DNA from 3 places in the Trichococcus flocculiformis genome. Region 3 is predicted to be linked to each of the others. Evidence: predicted binding sites of a transcription regulator. Region 3 holds the regulator's gene; each other region holds the start of a gene.
The links. Region 3 encodes NrdR, which represses ribonucleotide reductase genes. Its sites were predicted from a motif close to ACACNATATATNGTGT; they were not measured.

Region 1 (8,296 bases), 330 kb from region 3:
GGCATCCAGATGCCGGCGGTCGGCGCCATCCTGCCGCAGATCGTCCCTGAAAAGGAGCTGACCCGGATCAACGGGCTAAACGGCAGCATCCAGGCTGTCGTTATGCTGGTTTCGCCGATGATCAGTGGCGCGCTTTACCAATTTGCGCCGATGGAAGGTATCTTTCTGATCGATATAGTGACAGCTGCTTTGGCGATCGCTATCCTCGTGTTCTTCCTGAAAGTCCCTACGCATGAAAAAGCCAGCCAGGAACAAGTCAGCAATTACTTGCAGGACATGAAGCTAGGCTTCAGCTATATCCAAAATCATACTTTTATCAAAAGGTTGTTCCTCTATTTTTCGCTTGCTTTCTTCATGGCAGCACCGGTGTCGTTCCTGTCACCGCTGCAGGTTGCACGCTCATTCGGCGATGACGTCTGGCGCTTGACGGCGATCGAAATCGCCTTTTCGATCGGGATGATCGGCGGCGGCCTCTGGATCGCGTCATGGGGCGGATTCAAGAATCGGATCCATTCCATCGCGGCCGCGATTGCGGTAATGGGTTTGTGCTCTTTCGGGATGGGCGTCATCCCGAACTTCTGGATTTATCTCTTCCTGATGGGCTTGGTCGGACTTTTCATTCCGCTCCTGAACGCTCCGAGCATGACGCTCTTGCAGGAAAAGGTCGAAGAAGATTTCCTCGGACGCGTCTTCGGCGTCCAAAGCATGGTCGCAAGCGCAATGATGCCTTTAGGGATGCTGGTATTCGGGCCGCTGGCGGACCGGATGGCAATCGAAATCCTGATGGCCGTATCGGGCCTATTCCTGATGGTCGTGGCCTTCTTCGCCATCCGCGACCGTGTCCTGCTTGAAGCAGGCAAACCCGAACCTTCGGACACCGGAAAAGAATCAAACTAAAGACTGGAGCTGCCGTATTCGGCAGCTCTTTTTTGTGGATGTCCGATACTTTGCGTTAATCGGACAAGCAGCATCCGCAGCGCAAGACGAGCAGCAAAGCATGAATGTCGGCAAACCACAAAGAAGAACCCGTCCTAAAATCGGACGGGTTCTTCTTAAATTAATCAGTTTACAAACCGCATTTCAGCTGTGCGCCGCAGTTGGTACAGGTGTTGCAGCCGCCCAGATCTTCGACCGTCCCTTGACGGCAGATCGGGCAAGTGTCGCCGATTTCGTTGCCGATTGTGACGTCGGTAGCTTCGAGATTGGCTATCGAATCAACCAGGAAAGTCTTGTCCTTGTTGATTTTGACGTGCTCTTTCTCTTCCTCGAGCTTGCCTTCCTCATCCCAGACATTTTCTTCGGCTTTCAGCGTCAGTACCTGGGAATCACGGCTGCCGTCCACATAGACTGTTCCGCCTTTGGCACCGCCCAAGTAAAGGCGCTCGTAGATCTTTTCGACCTGATCGACAGTGTAGCCTTTCGGTGCGTTCACCGTTTTCGAAATGGAGCTGTCGACCCAGCGTTGAATCGTTGTCTGCACATCGACGTGCTCTTCGGGCGCAAGTGTCATGGCAGCCACGAAGTAATCAGGCAAGTTCTTCGGATCGGCATCTGGATGGCGATCCAGATATTCTTGGACGATATCCGCCTTCACTTCGATGAATTTGCCGAGACGCCCGCTGCGGTAATACGTGAATGAGAAGTAAGGCTCGAGTCCGGTGGAAACACCGGCCATCGTCCCGGTCGATCCGGTAGGTGCCACTGTCAACAAGTGCGAGTTACGGATGCCATATTTCAGGACGCCTTCGCGGATGTGTTCAGGCATTTTTTTCATATAGCCTGTATTGATGAAACGTTCGCGCAGGATCTGCGTCTCTTTACCGCTCTGTCCGACCAGGAACGGGAAGCTGCCGCGCGTTTTCGCCAACTCGATGCTTTCCTCGTAGGCCGCCACAGCAATCGTTTCGAATACTTGATCGATCAGCTGCAGGCTTTCCAGTGAACCGTAACGGACGCCGCAATAGATCAGCATGTCGGCCAAGCCCATGATTCCCAAGCCAATCCGACGTTCGCCAAGGGCTTGTTTTTTGTTTTCCTCCAGGAAGTAAGGGGTGGAGTCGATGACATTGTCCTGCATATGGATACCGGTGCGGACGGTCTGCTCCAATTTGGCGAAATCGACCATCTGCAGATCCTTGTTGACCATTTCAGCCAAGTTGACTGCCGCTAAGTTGCAGACGGAATAGGCTGCCAATGGTTGTTCGCCGCAAGGGTTGGTGGCAACGACTTTTTGACCATAAGCTGTTGCGTTCGTCATCTTGTTGGCGTTGTCGATGAAGAAGATGCCAGGCTCCGCCGCATAAGTGGCGCAGACATTGATCAGCCGCCACAATTCACGGGCTTTGACGGTCCGGTAGGTGCGGACAGCATTGCCGGTAGCTTCCCATTCGCGGACATCGCCGCAGTTGGTCCATTCGGCATCATAGTGCGCCATCGCATCCGCGTCGTAATGTTCGACATCCGGGAAACGCAACGCATATTCCTCACCCCGCATCACGGCGTCCATGAAGTCGTCGGTGATGCAGACGGAGATGTTGGCGCCGGTCAGGAATTCAGGATTGTTGACGCTGTAGGTGCCTCCATCGCGCAATTTCTTCTCGGCTTCATGGATGACCGATGCATCAAATCCGCCATGCCCCGGGATGTGTTTGTAGTTGACGATACCTGTGTACATGTTGATTTCTTTAGGTGAAAATGGTTTGAAATGTAGCTTCTCCTTCGCCAACATGCGGATCTGTTCATCTTCGAAGTTTTCGATGATGTAGCGAAGGATGCGCGGATTCTGCATTTTCGAAATGATGAACTCAAAGATATCCGGATGCCAGTCGGCCAACATAATCATCTGGGCACCACGACGGGAACCGCCTTGTTCGACCAAATGCGTCAGCTTGGCGATGTCATCCATCCAGGAGACGGATCCGGAAGAGCGGCCATTGACGCCTTTTACGATTGTATGGCGTGGGCGCAACGTCGAACCGTTCGAACCGACGCCTCCACCACGGCTCATGATTTCCATGACTTTTTTGCGGTGATCGGAAATGCCACCGCGCGAGTCGGGCACGAAAGGCATGACATAACAGTTGAAATAAGTGACATCGGTACCCGATCCGGCGCCGTAGAGCACGCGTCCGGCCGGGATGAAATTCAAGGCTTTTTGTTCTTCATAGAATTTCAGGAAAGCTTCATGGCGCAGTTCCGGCGTGATTTCTACCTCAGCCAAGCCATGAGCATTACGCATCGCGATCTGTTCGTAGAAAAGCTCCAGTGGTTTATCCAGCGTCAGGATCCGGCGCGTCACGATGCCGCCTTCTTCGACTTCGAAATCATCGATGTTGTGCTGGTACTCCGCGGAAACTCTGATGCGTGCCGTCTGTTCCTTAAGGTTGATGGAGAGTATGGTGCCGGTTCCTCGAGCTGGGTATTTAGGATCCTCTTTGACCGTCAAAATAACCAGATCCCCTTCGGAAAGGGTCTCCTTTGTGGAATCCTTGTAGGAGTAACGATCCAGCATGACGAGGCGGGACACGCCTTTATACGTGACGTGCATATCTTCCGTGATCGGAAACACATGCGGGAACCGCTCGATGTCCTTGTTCAATTTTTCGAATCCTGCTTTAAATGTGGTCTTTGTTGCATCCACAATAATCACTCCTTCATTTATGGCGAAAACACTAGATGTTGTGCTGTCGGTTTGTTTCTCATACCATATATGTTAATTCTGTTCGCCAGATAAATCAAGGGGAACAATCGGAGAGTTGTATTTTGAAAATGGATGAAAACGTTGTTTGGGTGGACGAGGATGGGTTTGTAATAATATATCGGCCAATAAGAAGAGGACATTGTGCGTCGGAAGGCGATGTCGGCTGATGCAGAGAGAATGAATGCCGAACAGCCGAGACAGGACGCGGATGTCGACTGATCGAATACCGAAAACCGCAAAACACCCGACAGTTCACCAATGTGTCGGACGTCAGCCCAAGACTGAATGCGGAATAGTACCCGGTCAACCCTCCCGAAAGCTATAATAAAGACAGAAAGAACAACATCCGAAAGGAGCCCAAGCATGAACGATAAAGAACGCTTCGCGGATATGATCCGCAAATCAAAACGCATCGTCGCCTTCACAGGGGCGGGTATCAGCACGGAGAGCGGGATCCCTGATTTCCGTTCGGCGGGCGGGCTGTTCGACAGGCTGAGTGGTCGCCATTTCACTGGCGAAGAGACGCTCAGCATCGGTTTTCTGGAGACGTATCCGCAACTTTTTTTCCGTAATTATGCGGAGCACTTCAACTTTTCGCAGGCGCGCCCGAACGCAGGGCATCGCTTTTTTGCGGCGCTTGAGCAGGCAGGCAAAGAAGTCACCGTCGTCACGCAGAACATCGACAATCTGCACCAGTCAGCCGGCAGCCGCGCTGTCATCGAGCTGCACGGCAATGGGACGAGATGGCGGACGTTCGAAACAGCCGAAGCCACCGAAACCACCCAAATCAGCATCGACACACAAGGCATCCAGCGCGATCCCCAAGGCCGGATGGTGCGTCCGGACATCGTGCTCTACGGCGAGATGCTCGACGAGGAGGCGATGGAGCGCGCGGCTGCAGCAATCGGCGCCGCGGACATGCTTGTCGTCATCGGTACCTCGTTGGCGGTCTATCCGGCCGCGAATTTCGTCCATTATTTCAAAGGACCGTACGCAGTCCTCCTGAACCGTACACCCGTGCCGCAGTCATTGAACTTCCAGTTGACCGTCCAGACCGACGCCGGCGCTTTTTTGGCGGACGTCTGGAAAGAATTTTTTGAAAAATGAACCAAACTGCGCCTTGATGGAAATGGCATTCAGGAAAGGGGACATCATTATGACGAAGCTGAGACAGCTGGCGAGGTATCTGGTCTATTCCTACGAAAACCATACAGCAGCCCGGTTCGGCGACAATGAGCTGAAGTTGCAGACGATGCTGTATTTCGCGCAGCGGGAATGTTTGGCGCTGGTAGGGGAGCCGCTGTTCGACGGAAACTTCGAAAACTGGGCAGAGGGGCCGGTGCTGCCGGAACTGCACTTCTTCTTCGTGGAAGGCTATGATCCGTTCGAACCGCTGGAGATGAAGAAGTTGACGGAGCGCGAACAGTTTATCCTCGATCGCGTCGTTCTTTCCTACGGGCAGTACGAAGGCTGGTATCTGGCGGATTTGACGCGCCGCGAAACATCCTGGCGCAACAGCAGATCGGATCCGGCGGCTGAATCTGCCGAGCCCAAACTGCTGGAGATTGCGGATATGCGCGAGGATGCAAAAAAAGTACGGTTGTATGATCCGTTGTTTGATGTTTATCTGGATGAATTTGAGGATTTTGAAGGGGAGGTACTGAAATCATGAACGAAACGCAAGCTTATATCGGTACCATCGTTAAGGCCCGGTTTGCTTATCACGATTTAAATACGGACAAAATCGCCTTCAAATCGCGTCCGTTCCTGATCATCGGTGCGGAATACGATGAGTTGCCTTGCGATTTCACGGCCTTCCCGATTTCGAAAGTGTCCGCCAGCCAGAACGTCGATCCGGTCCACGACATCAAAGTAGCAAAAGAGCTCTACCCCAAACTGAGCCTGAACGCGGCTGTCTCCTACATCCGTGTCCATAAAATCCAGACGATCCACAGCTCGCAGCTTGCGATCGGGATCCAGTCCTCACTCAGCGAGGACTACCCGGACCTCTATGCCGAGGTGAAGGCAGCTTATCGAGATTTTTCCGGCGGGCTATTTTGACTGAGCCGAACAAAATCGGCGCGAAAACCAGGACGCAAAAAACTGGATAGCGGAGGTCAAGCAGACCCCCATCTATCCAGTTTTTTTGCAACAGTTTATACAATTCAGCTACTTACGCCTAAGCTTCCGGCAAGGAGAGTCCTCCTGCTAAGTAGGGATTGTTTGCTCATTTCTATTTCACACCATTTCCCTTTGTCGGGAAGGTAGCGACAACAGTGCCGTTAGCATCATTGAAAACGACTCGTTTTGAAGTCACTGTCACGGTGATGTCCAATATAGCAGCAGTTGCAGTAAGCTCAGCCAGAATGGCTTGTTTATCAGCTTTCGTAAGCTGGTTCACACTTTTAGCTCCTCGTGCGTTCACGACAGCTTGTGCATTATTGATGTGGTCAATGACTTGATTCGCTTCTTCAGCAGTCACATCATTGGACCTCAAATAATTTTTTGCTTGCTGCACATAATTGGAAGGTAAGCTACTGGATACCAAAGTTTTAATGATATCATTTTCAGTTGCAGCTGCAACATTCGCTTGCACTCCGAAGAATAATACGAATGCAAACAATAGTGATACGATGATTTTTTTCATCTATTTTTCACCTCCTCTCAATGCAAATGTCCCACGATGTTGAATCAGTATTGTTCCATTTCGGCCGCATAGGTGCGGTTCTGGCGGTAGACTACGCGTTTGGCCTTACTGATCAGACTGTAGCCAACAAGGCAGGCTACCCCCAAAAAGAAGACCAGTGCTCCGGAGACCAGCAAGACTACAGTGTAATGCATAGCTAACGCGCGAAGGGCGGTGTTGATGTAATCCGCTGAAACGGTGATGCGCTGCGGAATCTTGAGACTCAACGCCACGGATGCTGGGATGATGACGAAAGCCGATCCGGAAACGAAGCTGCTGCCGATCCAGATCAGGGAACGATGAGGCAGTTTCCAGTTCAAACCGACGAGTGCCCCGGCAATCAAAAAGAAGGCCAACGGTACGAGATAGAAATAAGCAAGAACGGTTTGCAGTATTTTTCGGAAGTTCTGGAATTGCGGATAAGCAATGACATTATCCAGATTTAACAAGATCGTATGGCTGCCGAAAAGAGCGGTGGCTTCATCGATTACCGCGGCAGTCTGCGCTTGCAAGTCTTTATCGAACGGCCGGTTGTGATCTGCGGCATAATTTTCAACATAAGCCATCACAGGCTCTTCGAACATACTGCGATCGGCCGCCGCCTCATAGGTAGAGTCGGGGGCAACCAGATAGTTGAGTGCTTGTTCATTGTTCGCGCGGGTAAGCTGTCGCAAAGCATATTGATCCATCGCGGCTTCCGCGAAAACTTCCTCAGGTATGGACGTTTCCAAACTCAACGACTTGAATTTAGCGGACAGGCTTTCCTCTATTTGAGTGTAGTAGGGGCTGTCTGCCAACTGTTGATTGAGGTCTTTTGCGTTTAACAGGACGTGCTTCATGAAGAGGATTCCGATCAAGGCAGCCACTACAAACATCAGCAAAAAGCTGAGGATCACTCGGCCGATTTTTTTTAGGTTGCGCATCACGATTCTCCTTGAAAATGAATTTCCGAAAGGGATGGGCCTTCGACCAGTTTTGCGGTAACGACATATCTGTCAGGGGTATTGCCGATGTAATCGAAAGGATAATTGGTGTATAAAGTTAAAATCTGATCTTGGGAAGGCGCCAGAATGCTTTCGTCGGTATTGCTCTTGATTTCGATGGTGCTGATTGCATATACATAAGTTCCGTAGGTCAGTTCCAGGCGGATTGCATCGCCGATCTTCGCTTCGCCAAGCGTCTTGAATACCGAATTGGTGTGCCCGGTGATTACGGTGTTGCCAATGTCACCCGGGAACACGGAACCGTAATATTGGCCGGCCCCATCCGACAATTGCGTTGCATCGTCACCGACGAAAATCGGCGAGATAATTCCTGCCGCATCCACGCGCAGCGTTCCGTATTCATCCCCGTATTTTGGGAAAGAAAGCTGGGTCGCTTTGGCTGCTTCCTCCCCAACCTCGTTGTGGTTACTCAGATTCGTCTGCGCAACGGCGACTTCCTGCGGGAAAAACATCCGCGAAAAGTAAAAAGCGTGAGCGATATTATCAGAAAAAGCCAAGCAAAGCAGCGTGACGCCGGATGCGAAAAGCAGTATCGGAATGCCGACCAGCATACCGATCCTCCGCCGTTTTGCCCGATTTTTTTGACTTATTTTATTGTTCATGACCATGCCACTCCATTCAGTTTTGGTACGTGTTGAAAATATAGAAGGAAACAGAAAACGCCGTTTCAATTTCGGATGCCATATTATTATTTCATGGATGATATGCTTCCAGTCGATTATAGTCTTAAAGGACTATGGACGACTTTTATTGTAGTCGTGAGAAAGGAAAGATAAGAAAAGCTGAACGGGTTCGTTCAGCCCTGAAAGAAATTTAGGAAATCTGTCCGACTGAGCATCGAAGAGCGCAATAGGACAGATTTATCTAATTTCCGAAGGGCTAACCCGTGAAGCTGGACATCATTTT
Region 2 (8,296 bases), 1.0 Mb from region 3:
CGTCGATATGAATTGGCAAATCCTCGTTTCCGACAACCGCATCATACTGACGGAAAATTATCTGGAGCCTGACCGAGCTTCTCAACTGGCTGTTTTCGAACTCCAGACTGGGGAAATGCTCTACAGCGGGGAAATCAATGCCACGTTCGCCGATACAAAAAAAATCGATTTGCTCTATTTTGATAAGATTATTTACGAACCCTAAAGCGAAAAAAGAACAAGATTCCAATTGGAGTCTTGTTCTTTTTTATTTCTCTTTAACTGTTGCTGCCTTTCTTTAAGGCAACATTTTGCCTGCAGCCTTATAGAGTTCATACCACTCGGTGCGGCTCAGCGCCACATCGGAAGCTTTGCAGATGGCTGCAATACGCTCTGGGTTCATGCTGCCGACGATTGGCTGCATTTTAGCCGGATGACGCAACAACCACGCGATTGCGATTGCTTCCCGGGATACACCTTTATCTTCCGCAATTGTGTTGATTTTTTCATTCAATTCCGGATAATCGGGATGGTCGAAGAACAGCCCTTTCTTGCCATTACCAGCTTGGAATGGCGACCACGGCTGGATCGTCATGTCCGAGATCCGGCTGTATTCCAGGACGGAACCGTCGTGCATGAATGAAGGATTGTTCATCATGTTCACGTTGAATCCTGCATCGATCATCGGTGCGTGGGTCAGACTGAGCTGCAGTTGATTGATCAATAATGGCTGTGTGACAGCTTTCTTCAACAATTCAATCTGCATCGGATTTTGGTTGCTGACGCCGAAATGGCGCACTTTCCCTGCTTTGTGCAGTTCATCGAAAGCTTCGGCGACTTCCTCCGGCTCCACCAACGTATCCGGACGGTGCAGCAGCAAGGCATCCACGTAATCGGTCTGAAGTCGTTTCAGACTTCCCTCCACCGATGCGATGATATGTTCTTTTGAGAAATCGAACATGACACCCGGCACGATGCCGCATTTCGTCTGCAGCATCACGCTGTCCCTCGCGATGCCGAGTTCCTTAAAGGCTTTTCCGAAAATTTCCTCCGAAGTCCCTCTGCCGTAGATGTCCGCATGATCGAAGTAATCGATGCCGTTGTCCACTGCCGTGCGGATGACCACTGTCGCCTCTTCATGCGTCAAAGCGTTCATACGCATGATGCCGAGCGAAATTTCTGATGCTAACAGTCCTGAATTACCGATGTTCATTTTTTTCAATTGTCATACCAACTTTCTTATTGGGATTATTTGAAAACGTTTCAATAAAATTAGTATAGCATTTTTGATGTGTTTTTGGGTAATGAAGCGCATCAAAAAAGTGCTGCCTCGAAGTGAGGCAGCACGATATGTTTTACCATTCAAGCGTAAGCATTGGCCCAAAGAACTTTTTCTCCGGCTTCCAGCGATTTTTGCACATCGATGATAGTCTGATTGGAGCTGCCGCGGAACTTCAATGTCAGATCCCGTTTGGACAGTTCGAAGCGGCCGTCGACGAGCACATCCATCAAGCGCAGCAATTCCTGCTTGTCTTCGGATTCTGAAGCCAATTCGTCCCAATAGTAGCCGGTCCAGCCCCAGATGTCCTTGGTCCGGCCGAACTCCGCACGGATGCGTCGCGCAAGCCGCAGCGCAACCTTCGTGTTGAGGAACGGTTCGCCGCCCAAAAGCGTCAAGCCCTGCACATAAGGCTGGCGCAGATCGGCCATGATCTGTTCCTCCAGCTCGGTCGTGTAGGCAATCCCGTAGTCGAAGTTTTGGACAATCTTATTGTAGCAGCCTTCGCAGGCGAACAGGCAGCCGCTCAGATAGATGCTGCAGCGCACGCCTTCGCCGTCGACAAAGTTGAACGGCTTGTAGTCCGCCACCTTGTCCTTGCTGTATTTCTCTGCCAACCATTCTTGCGGTTGCGGATTTTTCACTTCACATCACCTAACTGTTCTGATTACTGTTCTGACTTGCAATCCGCATGCAGATGTTTGACGCGGGCGGATATTTCTTTATGGCGACCTTTCACCATCGGACGGATCTGCGGATTGCCGAGATAGCCGCATGTGCGTTTTACGACGTCGCATGTCTGCGGATCGGTATTGCCGCATTCCGGGCATTGGAATCCGCGTTCGGTCGGATTGAAGTCTCCTTCGAAACCGCACTCCAAGCAGTGGTCGATCGGCGTATTCGTTCCCAAATAGCCTACTTTGTCGTAGGCGAAATCCCAGACTGTTTCCAACGCTTTCGGATTTTGCTGCAAGTTCGGGTATTCGCAATAATGGATAAAGCCGCCTGAGCAATATTGCGGATATTCCATTTCGAAGGTGATTTTTTCGAAAGGATTCGGATTCTTGCGGACATCGTAATGGAAGCTGTTTGTGTAGTATTCCTTATCCGTGATATCAGCGATGATGCCGAATTTTTCTGTGTCCATGCTGCAGAAGCGATCGGTCAAACTTTCGCTCGGAGTCGAGTAGACGCTGAAATGATAACCATATTGGTTGCCCCAAGCATCCGTTTTTTCCTTCATCTTCTTGACGATGTCCAAAGTGAAGGCTTTTGCTTCCGGATTCGTTTCCCAATCTGCTCCGTAGAAAACGGTAGCCGCTTCATACAATCCGATATATCCCAGAGAGACTGTAGCGCGTTTGTTTTTGAATAGTTCATCGACCTGATCCGTTTCACCCAGGCGTTTCCCGAAGGCTCCGTGCTGGTACAGGATCGGTGCGTTCGTAGGCGTCGCTTCTTTGGTGCGTTCGACACGGTAGACGAGGGCATCCTTACAGATGGCCAAGCGTTCCTCGAAGATGTTCCAGAATGCTTCCGGATTCCCTTCCGATTCCAAGGCGATTCTAGGGATGTTCAACGTCACGACCCCAAGATTCATCCGACCGGAATTGACTTCATTTCCGTTTTCGTCTTCCCAGCCCTGCAGGAAGGAACGGCAACCCATCGGTGTCTTGAAACTGCCTGTCAATTCAACGATTTTATCGTACATCAGCACATCCGGATACATCCGTTTCGTGGCACAAGTGATGGCCAACTGCTTGATGTCATAGTTGGGATCGTGCGTCTCTAGGTTTGTGCCTTTTTTCAAGGCGAAGATCAATTTCGGGAAGATTGCTGTGCGTCTTTCCTTGCCCAATCCTTTGATGCGTACTTGCAGGACGGCTTTTTGGATTTCGCGCGCAAACCAATCGGTACCCAGTCCGAATCCGAGCGTGGTAAACGGTGTTTGTCCGTTTGAAGTGTAGAGTGTGTTGATTTCGTACTCCAGGCTTTGCATCGCATCATAGATGTCTTTGCGGGTTTTTTCTTCGGCATAAGCAATCTGTTTCGCTTCGCCTTCTACCCACTCTTTAGCCGTTTCCAGATGCTTCTCATAGTTCAGGCGTGCGTAAGGTGCCAACACTTCGTCGACCCGGTCTGCGCTGCAGCCGCCGTATTGACTGGAAGCGACGTTCGCAAAAATCTGCGCCATTTGGGCAGTCGCCGTGTTGACTGAACGCGGGCTGTCCACTTCGGCATTACCGATTTTGAAACCTTCACGGAGCATATTCTGGAAATCGATCAGAACACAGTTCGTCATCGGTGAATACGGCTGGTAATCCAAGTCATGGTAATGGATATCGCCTTTCATGTGGGCGTTGGAAACGTGTTTCGGCAGCATCCGCAAGCCGATCGCTTTCGCGGCCACTCCTGCCGTCAAGTCCCGGATCGTATTGAAGACACGGCTGTCCTTGTTGGCATTCTCGTTGACGACGCTCTGATCGGCATTCATCAGGCTCTGGATGCGCAATTCGATGTCCTGTTGTTGGAGTTTTTTGACTTTCTTCGCTAGTTTATAGGTATTGTAGGCTTCGGCTAATGGCAGATTGCCCATTTCAGCAAGCGTCGCTTCAACCTGATCATGGATATCGTCTGTCGAAACACTTTCCGCTTCTGACGCAATCAGTTTGTCTACGACCAGTGCCACGACAGCATCCACATCGTAATCTGCAGCCGCTTCGTTCTGTTCAGATAAAAAACGCTCCGCTTTTTTGATTGCTTTATATATTTTCTTGGCATGAAAAGGAACAACCCGTCCATCCGCCTTCAATACTTGGATGTTCACTTCTGTGTCAGCGACTTGAAGATTCGTGCTCTCATTTAAGTAATCTGTTGGTAATGAAGCCATATTTTTCCCACTCCTTAGTTAAAAATCAACCGAACATGCAAAAAAAGCTAATAAAAAGTAAGAGGTCGTTACAAAGTGAGCAAGCTTTCCTTATCGGACGCGCTTCTCACGTTGGTTGCCTCTACTTAAAGTAGACTCTGTTTCGATTCTCTTTGTATACTATATATCATCCAAAGAGAAATTTCCACCACAATATATAGTGTTTAAAGTCAAATTCCGTCTAAATTCAGCAGACATATTTTGATGCTTTGGTCAATAGGAAAATACCCTGAAAATTAAAAAAAATGTTAAAAAACATATAAAGTACATAAAATCAATAGAATCTACTGTACTTTGTAAAAAAAAGCAGTTATACTATGACTTGTCAGAAATGTAAGCGATTCATTCTTATTTTCGGATCTGTTATCCGGCTTTAAGCCACAGGGATGTCAAAAGAATGAGGACACAAAAAAGGGGTGAAATGATAGTGTGGAAAAATAGAATGTTGCCTGAAATATCCAGAATTGCTAAATTTAGAATACCGGTCGGAGAAGGCCTATTTTTGAGACAGTGCGCTTCTTGGCAAAACCTTTTCCATCTGCCTTCATCTTATCGCTACCCGACTGGAAGCATCCAAGGCTATATTACACGATTGAATTGGACCGATGAATTTATCATTCTTGAAAAAGAACATAATGAAGCATTCGAATATTTTATTATCGATAGAAGAATTGAATCTGTAAAAGGCCCTTTTTCGAAGGAAGGGTTCGAGAAGGCGTTAAAAGAGGAAGCGATCGAGTTGCCATTGATTGAATTATCGGAAATGGACTGGATCATCAACTTTTAGAAGTTACTAAAAGAATACATAGAGCCGTAAGGAAAACATGTCCCGCATGTTTCCCTTACGGCTTTTTGCTGTATATTTGCTCTTTACCCCGGATATCCCCGCTGATGGAACCTATTCGTTGTCACCGATTCTGACATCCGTCCTATTCCCTACTCGCTCATGTCAGATTTATTTTAATCATGTTGACCAAAAATACACAACCGCATCCAACATCCCTGCAATTTGATGAGATTTAAGCTCAGAAATCTCATCATTTTCGCATCCAAGCGCTTGCAAACATTGATTTGTAAGCATTGTCACATTATATTACATGGTGCGTAAGCAGGATATAGCATCAATAAAATTATTTCTATACACTAAGACTATGCTAAAACAAAAGGAGGAATCATTTATGTTTTCATCAGTAGACACATTATGGACCTTGCTGGGAACGGTATTGGTATTCTTTATGCAAGCCGGTTTCGCGATGGTCGAGACGGGCTTCACTCGCGCTAAGAACGCAGCGAACATCATCATGAAAAATCTTATGGACTTTGTACTCGGATCATTGGGATTCTTCCTTATCGGCTACAGCATCATGTTCGGGGACGATATCGCCGGCATCATCGGAACTCCTGCTTTATTTATGGAAGGACTTGATTCCACCATTCCTGGAGCTGTCCATTTCATGTTCCAAAACGTATTCGCGGCAACTGCAGCCACTATCGTATCCGGAGCTGTTGCGGAACGGACAAAATTCAGCTCTTATCTCGTGTACTCCTTCATCATCTCCTTGTTGATCTATCCGATCTCCGGACATTGGATCTGGGGCGGCGGTTGGCTGGCTCAAATGGGCTTCATTGACTTCGCTGGATCCACAGCCGTGCATATGGTAGGTGGCGTTGCTGCTCTTGTCGGGGCTGCCGTCGTCGGTCCACGTATCGGAAAATATAAAGATGGTAAAGCACAAGTCATTCCTGGCCACAATTTGACGATCGGTGCCCTTGGCGTCTTCATCCTCTGGTTCGCTTGGTTCGGATTCAACGGAGCCTCAACGGTTGCGGCAACAGGAGACGAAACCCTTGCCTTGATTGGTACGATCTTCTTGAATACAAACTTATCCGCAGTCACAGCGACTCTGGTCACGCTCTTATTCACTTGGACAAAATATGGCAAGCCTGATGTATCCATGACACTGAACGGCTCACTGGCAGGGCTTGTTGCCATCACGGCCGGCTGTGCTGTCGTCTCTCCTTTCGGGGCTATCGCAATCGGAATCATCGCCGGATTCGCCATTGTACTCGCTGTCGAATTCGTCGATCAAAAATTGAAGATCGATGATCCAGTCGGTGCTTTCAGTGTACACGGTGTGAATGGTGCATTAGGAACAATCTTAGTCGGCATTTTCGCAACGGATGGCGGAGTATTGTACGGCGGTGGATTCAATCTTCTTGGCATTCAAACGTTAGGCGTCGCTTCCGTAGCCGCCTACACAGCCGGTGCCATGTATGTAGTCTTCAAGGTCATCCAAAAATCAATGGGTATCCGCGCTAGCGCTGAAGAAGAAATCATCGGTATGGACGTCGCTGAGCATGGCTTGACTTCAAGCTACCATGACTTTGTCGCAACGACTGCATTCGAAGATTATGTAACAGACAGCAGCAAACCTGCTGGAATCCCTGCTGTCCAAGAAGTGGACCTGACTAAAGTCGGAGCCTTCAAATTGGCTGATTCAGGCTACACGATGAATAAAGTGGAAATCATCGCCAATCCGGATAAACTGGAGCGTCTGAAAGCGGAATTGAACGCTATCGGTGTAACCGGCATGACGGTCACATCCGTGCATGGTTACGGGCTCCAAAAAGGCCAACAAACCTTCTATCGTGGTGCGAAGGCTGAGGGCAATCTTTTACCGAAAGTCCGCATCGAAACGATCATCAGCGAGGTGCCTGTCGAAGAAGTCATCCGTGCTGCCCGCCGCGCTTTATACACGGGTCATGTCGGTGACGGTAAAGTCTTCGTTTCCCCGGTTGCCGATGCCTTCCGCATCAGCAACAGCGATTCAGGCCCAGCTGCCCTAAAATATTATTAAACCGAATAACGAACACTAAATAAAGCCAAGGAGCCGTCTCACTGCGAGACGCACTCCTTGGCTTTATTTCTTTGCAGTAAACTGTTTCCAGGTTTTTTGTTTGCCCGCGCTTTGCTATAATAAGGACTATGATGGTGGCTCTCCACCAATCGATGAGGAGGAAAACATATGTGGGTCATCAAACCTTTTGAAGAACTGACAGCGAGGGAATTGCACCTCATCTACAAAGAACGGACTGCCGTTTTCGTTGTGGAGCAAAATTGCCCTTATCAAGAGGTGGATGACACCGACCTCGTCAGCATCCACTTCTGGAAGCAGGCAGATGATCGGCTGCTGGCCTATGCCCGATTGATCCCTGAACTGGATGATGTGCGCATCGGACGCGTCCTTGTCCCGCAAGGCGAACGCACCCATGGCTACGGCCAGGAATTGATGCAGGTCGTGCTGGAGTATGCAAAGATGCATTTCCCCGGACTAGCGATCCACGCGCAAGCACAAGCCTACTTGCAGGATTTTTATGCCTCATTCGGATTCCGGCCCGTATCGGATATCTACCTGGAGGATGATATCCCGCATATCGACATGATCATCGATTCGCAGAACACTCAAACGGAAAGTAAAAACCAACAGGAGGAACATCGTGAATAAATATCTTACAGCCAGCATACTAGGCATCATCAGCATCGGAATCAACGTCTGGATCATGTACCAGACACGCTACGACAAAGGCCTGAACCCGATCACAAAGAAAAACCTGGAGAAATTGTCCTACGCCCTGATCGTCGCCGCAGTAATGTTCATGACATTCGGTTAATCCAAAATAAAAAAGCCCAGCACGGGCTTTTTTATTTTGATTAATTCAGGACCATCTAAACGACCTATAACACTAAACCTGGATCCGCAAATCTTTTCTGCCGTAGATGAGATAGCTTAGACCCAATACCAGCAAGCTTCCGATGATGCAAATAACCATATACTCCCAGGAAATCCCCTCTTCCAACAAGGCCGCTGGATGTGCATATTCGATCGGCGACAAAACCCGCAGAAATTCGTATTCCTCGACCATTTTCGAGACAAGGCCGATCATATAGGTGCCGAACACCAACAATAGCGCGACTCCGCTTGTTGAACGGCTACTCGCAATGAACGTCGAGAAAAGGAAGCCGATCGAATAAAAGAACAACAATACCAACGACTCCGCACCGAACATCAGCGTGATATCCTTTATGATTTCCACAAAATCGGCTCCAT
Region 3 (8,296 bases):
GTTTGAATTGGCTTACGAAGAACTGTTGAGCCACAGTGTGCCGACAAAAAATTAATTCAATGCATCAAAAAAGTCCAGGAAGCAATTCTTGGGCTTTTTTTGATGCAAGACAGAGCGGGCTTGGTCCGGTTATCTGAATAAATAGGCCCAAACGGTTAAACGGCTTTTATCGGAACGGGGTTTTTGATATGATAGACATATATGTGTTCAAAGAAAGGAAAAGTGAAAATGGGTCTGAAAGATATAAAGCTTGGGAAATCGATTGATGAAATTCAAGAGGGGGATTCGTTGACTGTCACCGAAATCATCGAAGACAAAGATATTTTGCTGTATCTTGGGTTGACGAATGACGGGAACCCGCTCTATATTCAACATGATTATTCGCAGACGACTCGGTTTCATAAACCGATCGTGCCAACCGTATTGTTGGTGGGGATTTTGACGAGCAACGTTTCCAAACATTTACCGGGTCCGGGTTCACATATTGTGGACGTTTCTTTGAATGTGATCGAACCGATCTACCATAACAACATGATAACCTTCAACTTTGAAGTGGAGCGCGTGGACGAACGCCGTGAACAAGTCACAATCAGCGTTGTCGGAACGAATATGGAAAATGAACGAGTATTGGATGCTGAATTGATCGTAGAGACACCCCGCAAATTGATTTTTGATGAGGCAGAGAACGTGATCATGAACGAGCGAACTGAAGTCGAGGAGAATGCCGATAAGGTAGTTTATCCTACAATGATGGCAGATGACGATTCAGAATAAGCAGAGTTAGGATGTTAACAGATGACTGATAAAAAGAAAAAATTACTATTGGTGGATGGCAGCAGTGTGGCTTTCAGATCCTTTTTTGGATTGCCGAATCTGGATGGGTTCCGCAACAAAAACGGCTTGCATACGAACGCGCTCTACGCCTTCAATAATATATTGGAACGCATCTTCCAGACAGAAGAGCCGACGCATCTGTTGGTAGCATTCGATTCAGGAAAAACGACTTTCCGCAATGCCCTTTATGGCGACTACAAAGGCGGGCGTGCAAGCATGCCGTCGGAGTTATCCGAACAGTGGCCCTATTTTGGCGTCCTTGTCCATGCCTTTGGTGGCAAGACGTATGAATTGGTCAATTATGAAGCTGACGATATCATTGGGACTTACTCGCGGATGGCCGATCAAGCCGGCTATGATGTCGTCATCATTTCAGGCGATAAGGATATGATCCAATTGACGACGGATAATATCCGGGTCGATATCACCGTCAAAGGCGTGTCGGAATTGAAATCCTACACCCCGGACGTCATCCGTGAAGAATACGGCATCGAACCGAGACAGATCATCGACATGAAAGGTCTGATGGGCGACTCGTCGGATAATTATCCGGGCGTCACTAAAGTAGGCGAGAAGACTGCTTTGAAACTCTTGACCGAATATGGTTCCATCGAAAATCTATACGAGCATATCGATGAACTGAAGAAAAGCAAGATGAAAGAGAACCTTATCAATGATAAAGAGAATGCGTTCATGAGCAAAACTTTGGCTACAATCGATCTGGACTCGCCGGTGACATTGAAGCTTGATGAACTGGCGGTTGAAGGCAAACAGATCGACAAACTGACCGACTTTTACCGCGAAATGGATTTCAATGGCTTCCTGGACAAACTGGGCGTGGCCTCGGAAGACCGCTCGGAATCCTTCGAGGACATCCATTTCGAAGTCCTGACCGAGATCCGTCCCGAGCATTTTAAGGACCGGATGGCACTGTATGTAGAGATGCTTGAAGACAACTACCATGACGGGAAAATCCTCGCAGTCAGCTGGGGAACGGATGAAAAGATTTACACAGCTTCATTGGAAACAGTGCTGGCAAGTGTTGTTTTCAAGGAATGGGCTGAAAATGCCGGAGCCCATAAAATTGTGTACGACGGCAAACGGACGATGGTCATGCTGCATTACGCCGGTATCGCGCTGGCAGGCATCGACTTTGATATCCTGCTGGCTTCCTACATCCTGAATGCGAAGGACAACAGCAAAGACCTTGCGCAAGTCGCCCAGGAATACGGCTACAACGATGTCTCCTTTGATGAGGCCATCTACGGAAAAGGCGCTAAAACGGCGGTTCCCGAGGATGCAATACTGCATGACCATTTAGCGCGCAAAGTGAAAGCGATCCAGGCGCTGTTTGCCCAATTGAACGCTGAACTGGAAAGCAACGTGCAAAAAGATTTGTATTACGAAATGGAGCTGCCGTTGTCATTTGTCTTGGCGCACATGGAAATCCAAGGGATCAAAGTGGAACCGCAACGCCTGTTGACAATGAAAGAGGAATTTGCCGGCCGCTTGCTTGAAATCGAAAAAACCATCTATGCCGAGGCGGGTGAGGAGTTCAACATCAACTCACCGAAGCAGCTGGGTGTCATCCTGTTCGAGAAGATGGGCTTGCCCGCCATCAAAAAGACGAAAACGGGCTATTCGACAGCGGTGGATGTATTGGAGAAGCTGCAGGCGCAAGCGCCGATCGTGGAGCACATCTTGAACTACCGACAGTTGGCCAAGCTGCAATCCACCTACGTGGAGGGACTCCTGAAATTCATCAAACCGGAAACCGGCAAGATCCATACCCGTTATCAACAGACGTTGACGCAGACCGGTCGTTTGAGTTCCGTCGATCCGAACCTGCAGAACATCCCGATCCGGATGGAGGAAGGCCGGAAAATCAGACAAGCTTTCGTTCCGCAACAAGCAGGTTGGAAGCTGTTCGCCTCCGACTATTCACAAATCGAATTGCGTGTGCTGGCGCATATTTCCGGGGATGAGCATCTGCGCGAAGCCTTCCTGGAAGGCCAGGATATCCATACTTCGACAGCGATGCGTGTATTCGGCATCGAGAAACCGGAAGACGTCACTGCCAATCTGCGCCGACAAGCGAAAGCCGTCAATTTTGGTGTTGTTTATGGCATCAGTGACTACGGTTTGTCCCAAAACCTGAACATCACCCGAAAAGCTGCTCAAGAATTCATTGACCGTTATTTCGACAAATATCCGGGTGTGAAGCAATTCATGGAGGATATCGTCAAGGAAGCGAAAGAGACCGGTTATGTCGAAACGCTGTTCCACAGACGCCGTTACCTACCTGATATCCATAACCGCAATTTCAATCTGCGCTCCTTTGCCGAACGCACGGCCATCAATTCGCCGATCCAAGGCACTGCCGCCGACATCATCAAAGTGGCGATGGTCCGGATGGATAAAGTCCTTAAGGAAAAAGGGCTTCAAGCGAATATGTTGTTGCAGGTGCATGATGAATTGATCTTCGAATGCCCGGAAGAAGAGATTTCGGTCTTGGAAAAATTGGTGCCGGAAATCATGGAGCATGCAGTCGACTTGGCTGTGCCGCTCAAAGTGGACAGCAACTCCGGAGATAGCTGGTATGATGCAAAATAAACAAGGAACAAACCGATAAATGAAAGGGGCCTGCTTATGCCGGAATTGCCAGAAGTAGAAACCATCCGCAAAGGACTCATCAACCTTGTCGGAGGAGCCGTCATCATAGATGTAGCCGTCTTTTGGGATCGTATGATCACGCCGCCTTTCTCCACGGAACGTTTCAAGACGGTTCTGCGGGGGGAGCAGATCCACACCATCGAACGCCGCGGCAAGTATCTGATCTTTTTGTTGGACCACTGGGCGATGATTTCCCATCTGCGGATGGAAGGCAAATATGAGGTCAGCGAAGCCGGTGAACCGATCAAGAAGCATACGCATGTCATTTTTTATCTCGCCGATGGCCGCCAATTGCGTTACCTTGATGTGCGCAAGTTCGGTAAATTTACGTTGTTGCCGATCGAAAAGCGGGATGAGTATGAACCTTTCAAAAAAATGGGGCCGGAACCGACCGCGGATTTCTTCAAATTGAGCAAATTCAAAAAGGATCTTTCCAAGTCGCATCGCGCAATCAAAGCGGTCATCCTGGACCAGAACATTGTGGCCGGCGTCGGGAACATTTATGCGGATGAATCACTTTTCCAAGCTAAAATCCATCCCCTGCAAGCCGCCGATACAATCGGCCCGGCTGCAGCCAAAAGGCTGCATGAAGCCATCATGGATGTGATCAGTAGATCAGTGGAGGCCGGAGGGTCGACGATCCGGACCTACAAAAATACGTTAGGAGAGGCCGGTAAATTCCAAGTCTCGCTTGCCGTTTACGGTCAAACCGGGCAACCTTGTCCGAACTGTGGTCATCCGATCGAAAAGATAAGGGTTGCACAGCGAGGAACGCATTATTGTCCGCATTGTCAACAACTGCCGAAGACGCGTTCAAAGGCACCAGACATCACTGATATTGCCTACAAAGGGGCGAAATAAACGAACATGAGCTATATATTAGGACTTACAGGAAGCATCGCTACAGGGAAATCGACTGTAGCGAAGCTGTTTTTGTCTGCGGGCATTCCGGTTGTCGATGCAGACTTAGGAGCAAGGGCTGTCGTTCTTCCGGGTGCACCAGGGTTAGCGGACATCATCGAACATTTTGGGGAAGCCTATCTGCTGTCTGATGGTACGTTGGATCGCAAACGTTTGGGAGCGCTGATCTTTTCGGATAGGGAGAAGCGTAAAGAACTGGATGTGTTGCTGAAGGAGCGCATCAATGATTGGATACAGGCAGAAAAAGAGCGTTATATTTCGGAAGGGCACAAACTGATTGTGCTGGATATCCCATTGCTGTACGAAGGCGGGTATGAGGACAGTTGCGATGCTGTGATGGTCGTCTATGTTCCAGAAGAACTGCAAGTGCAAAGGCTGATGAGCCGCAACCATTTGGATGCGGATGAAGCTACCCGGAGGATGCAAAGTCAGCTGTCGATCGAGAAGAAAAAAGAACTGGCTGACTTTGTCATCGACAATTCCGGAACAATTGAAGAAACAAAAAAACAAGTCAACGATTGGCTGCTCAAACATAGAACTGTGTAGCCTGAAAGTGCCATAAAGACCATCTTTTCAAGGTTTTTGAGCCACAAGTATGTTATAATGAAGCGATAATAAACGAAAGAAAAGGGGGAAAGCCGATGCAATGCCCAAAATGTCACTATCACGGATCGCGTGTTGTCGATAGTCGTCCGGCTGATGACGGGAAAGCCATCCGCCGCCGTCGCGAATGCGAACAATGCCATTTCCGTTTCACTACATTCGAAAGGATCGAGCAAACGCCGTTGCTTGTCATCAAAAAAAATGGCGCGCGCGAAGAATTCAGCCGTGAAAAGTTGTTGCGGGGATTGATCCGCTCCTGCGAAAAACGGCCGATCGCCCTTGAACAGCTGGAGACTGTCGTCAATGAGGTGGAAGCCGAAATCCGAGCGCTCGGAGAAAACGAAGTATCCAGCATCGTCATCGGGGAATACGTCATGGACAAGTTGGCCAAAATTGATGATGTCGCCTACATCCGTTTCGCAAGTGTTTACCGCCAATTTTCGGACCGGAAAACCTTCCTTGATGAATTGAAGAATATGGAGAAGAAAAAAGCCGAACAAGCGGCTGCTGAAGCTTCAGACATCCAACCATCCGATGCTCCTCCCCACGAGGCAGCCCCCGGAAAGGAAGACAATGAACAATGAGTTATCCATGGCAAAATATAAGTCCTAAGGATGCTTTCAGAGCAAGCCAGACGAACTTAATTTCCGATGTGGACCGCAAAATCCTGACGCAATTGTATCAGCCCATCATCGGGCCGCAAGCGTTCAGCCTTTATTTGACGCTGCTTGCGGAGATTCCGCAGGAGAGCTATTGGAGTAAGGATTTGCTTCACACCGAATTATTGGCTCTATCAAACAGCGGAATCCAAGAGTTCTATCAAGCGCGCGTGAAATTGGAAGGAATCGGTTTGCTGAAGACATTTCTGGTAAACGAGCCTGAGAAGCAATACCTTTACGAATTGCAGCAGCCGCTGTCCAGTCATGCTTTTTTCAGTGATGACCTGATGGGGTTGCTGTTGTACGAAAAAGTCGGCGAACGGAAATACCGTGAGTTGCAGCAACGGTTCAGTCGGCAAGTCCGCGACCTAAAAAATGCGGAAAATATTACCAAGTCCTTTTTGGATGTTTTTTCTTTCTCGGAAAGCGCCTTTACGGAGCAAGCGCGGATGAGGCAGAACGATAATACGTTGTTGGGTGATAATGCGGCAAGTCTGCCCGTTATCGAGAATGATGGTTTTGACTTCTCGTTTTTCCGGCAGTTGTTGAACAAACAATTTGTTAAACGCGAATCCATCACAAAGGAATTGGAGCACACAATCACTATCCTCTACACCCTGTATGGTTGCGACGAACTTCAGATGGCCCAGTTTATTCTGGAGGCCGCCGATATCGAATCCGGCAAAGTAGACGGAGAAACGCTCAAAAAAATTGTATCCGATGCCTATGAACAGAGACACAGCACCCGTTTGGAAGTAAAGGACAAAGTCACCCAGAGCATCCAACTGGCTAAAGATACTGAAAAAGGCCGGGAACAAAAATTGATTCAGGCGCGTTTTTCCAGTGAAGAGATTTCGTTCATCAAGGCGTGCGAACAATTGACGCCGCATCAATTTTTGACCAGCATCAAAAAGCAGAAAGGCGGCATCGTGACCGCCTCGGAGACGCAATTGTTGCGTACGCTGATGGAAAAGGCTGATTTCAAACCGAGTGTGCTCAACGTATTGACGCACTATGTGTTGGTCATCCTCAATAATCCGCATCTTTCCAAGGCCTATGTGGAAGCCATCGCAAACGATTGGCTGCAGGACGGTGTCGATTCGCCCGAAAAAGCGTTGGCGAAAGCAAAACAATTCGCCGGCGAGATGAAAGCGAAAGCGGAGAAGCGGGCAGCCAGCCGAACGACCGCAAAGAATTACGGGAAAACGGTGGCGCGCAAGAAAGAAAACTTGCCGGATTGGGCTAAAGAGGAGCACAAAGCGGTTGTGGAAACACCGCTGACGCCGGAAGCCCAACAAAAATTGAATGAACGCATCAAAAAATTAAAAAGTAGCGGAAAGGCAGGGGATGAGTGATGGATCATATCGGAAGAGCATTCTACAAATATATGAATAATCCCGAAATCAGCCAGCGCTACAAAGGCATGATCGACACAATCATGAAGGATGCCGATGTCCAAGCGTTCTTCCAGAAACACGAAGAGCGCCTGTCGCGGGAAATCGTCGAGAGAAGTTATTCGAAATTGCACGAATATGTGCAGGAAAAAGAGAAGATCCGGTTGGGGAAAGAATCGCAGAATCCCGGCTATGAGCCGAACCTCGTATTGAATGCCGGTTACATAGATGTCGTCTATACGCCGACGGACGAGACGATGGCGAGGGAAAAAGAAAAGGAATTGCGGAGCCGCGTCCATTCCATGTCGATGCCGAAGGATGTCCGTACGGCGACGTTGGAGCGGTTTGTCCAATCAAACGAGCGGATGCCCGCCATTCTGGAGTCGTTGAATTTTATTGATTCATTCAATGGGAATCCGAAAGAGCATCACCAAGCGTTGTATTTCTACGGGCCTTTCGGAGTAGGGAAATCTTATCTGTTGGGTGCGATTGCGCATGAATTGGCAATGGGCGGCCATCTGACGACACTGATGCATTATCCGACCTTCACGATGGAGATGAAGCAGGCGATCCAGAGCAACACGGTCAACGAAAAGATCGATGCCGTGAAGAAGGCGGAGATTCTGATGTTGGACGATATCGGAGCTGAGGCCAATTCCACCTGGATCCGTGATGAAGTGCTCGGTGTCATCCTTCAGTACCGGATGCAGGAAGACTTGCCGACCTTCTTCAGTTCCAACTTTACGATGCAGCAGTTGGAGGAACATTTGCGCATGGGCAACCGAGGCGACGATGAACCGATGAAGGCGAAACGTCTGATGGAGCGGATCCGCTTCCTGTCGCGCGAGGTTCCTATGACCGGGAAGAACCGTCGCTTCGAGCAATAGGCTGACGGAGCGCTGTGCTGCAATCAAAAAAGTTGGCTAGCTTCACGGGTAAGCCCTTCGGAAAGGAAAAAGGAACCCCTTGTCTCTATGAGCCAAGGATACTGTTCGACTAACCTGCTGACGCAGGAAGTCTCTCAGCATATTGCGCTCTACGATGCTCAGTTGCATGGGACTTTTAGGGATTCATCCCTTAGAGTCCCAGTACAAGGTGACCGTAGGGAACGTTGCGGCTCGATTTCCTAAATTGTCATGACTCTTGCGATTTCAATCGCTTAGTCCTGTCATCAGGCCATCCAACTGGTCTCGTAGTGAGGCCCTCTGATGT

Region 1: ACKPCD_RS05335 (vitamin B12-dependent ribonucleotide reductase) is a predicted target of NrdR. The motif match lies at 3,669-3,684, and genes of this name have one in related genera.
Region 2: nrdD (anaerobic ribonucleoside-triphosphate reductase) is a predicted target of NrdR. The motif match lies at 4,336-4,351, and genes of this name have one in related genera.

The regions. Positions count from the first base shown of each region.
Region 1 is NZ_OY759718.1:1,057,638-1,065,933, forward strand. Features, by position in the region: gene ACKPCD_RS05330 (MFS transporter) at 1-897, shown strand, start outside; gene ACKPCD_RS05335 (vitamin B12-dependent ribonucleotide reductase) at 1,067-3,643, opposite strand; gene ACKPCD_RS05340 (NAD-dependent protein deacylase) at 4,064-4,807, shown strand; gene ACKPCD_RS05345 (Panacea domain-containing protein) at 4,797-5,372, shown strand; gene ACKPCD_RS05350 (hypothetical protein) at 5,369-5,761, shown strand; gene ACKPCD_RS05355 (hypothetical protein) at 5,934-6,347, opposite strand; gene ACKPCD_RS05360 (hypothetical protein) at 6,392-7,309, opposite strand; gene ACKPCD_RS05365 (class D sortase) at 7,309-7,992, opposite strand.
Region 2 is NZ_OY759718.1:355,189-363,484, forward strand. Features, by position in the region: gene ACKPCD_RS02015 (hypothetical protein) at 1-205, shown strand, start outside; gene ACKPCD_RS02020 (aldo/keto reductase) at 278-1,201, opposite strand; gene nrdG (anaerobic ribonucleoside-triphosphate reductase activating protein) at 1,342-1,902, opposite strand; gene nrdD (anaerobic ribonucleoside-triphosphate reductase) at 1,926-4,148, opposite strand; gene ACKPCD_RS02035 (DUF3997 domain-containing protein) at 4,615-4,974, shown strand; gene ACKPCD_RS02040 (ammonium transporter) at 5,366-7,045, shown strand; gene ACKPCD_RS02045 (GNAT family N-acetyltransferase) at 7,214-7,693, shown strand; gene ACKPCD_RS02050 (hypothetical protein) at 7,686-7,859, shown strand; gene ACKPCD_RS02055 (DUF2705 family protein) at 7,932-8,296, opposite strand, start outside.
Region 3 is NZ_OY759718.1:1,387,821-1,396,116, forward strand. Features, by position in the region: gene murC (UDP-N-acetylmuramate--L-alanine ligase) at 1-55, shown strand, start outside; gene ACKPCD_RS06715 (MaoC/PaaZ C-terminal domain-containing protein) at 229-774, shown strand; gene polA (DNA polymerase I) at 796-3,447, shown strand; gene mutM (DNA-formamidopyrimidine glycosylase) at 3,484-4,368, shown strand; gene coaE (dephospho-CoA kinase) at 4,375-4,974, shown strand; gene nrdR (transcriptional regulator NrdR) at 5,070-5,615, shown strand; gene ACKPCD_RS06740 (replication initiation and membrane attachment family protein) at 5,612-7,045, shown strand; gene dnaI (primosomal protein DnaI) at 7,045-7,971, shown strand.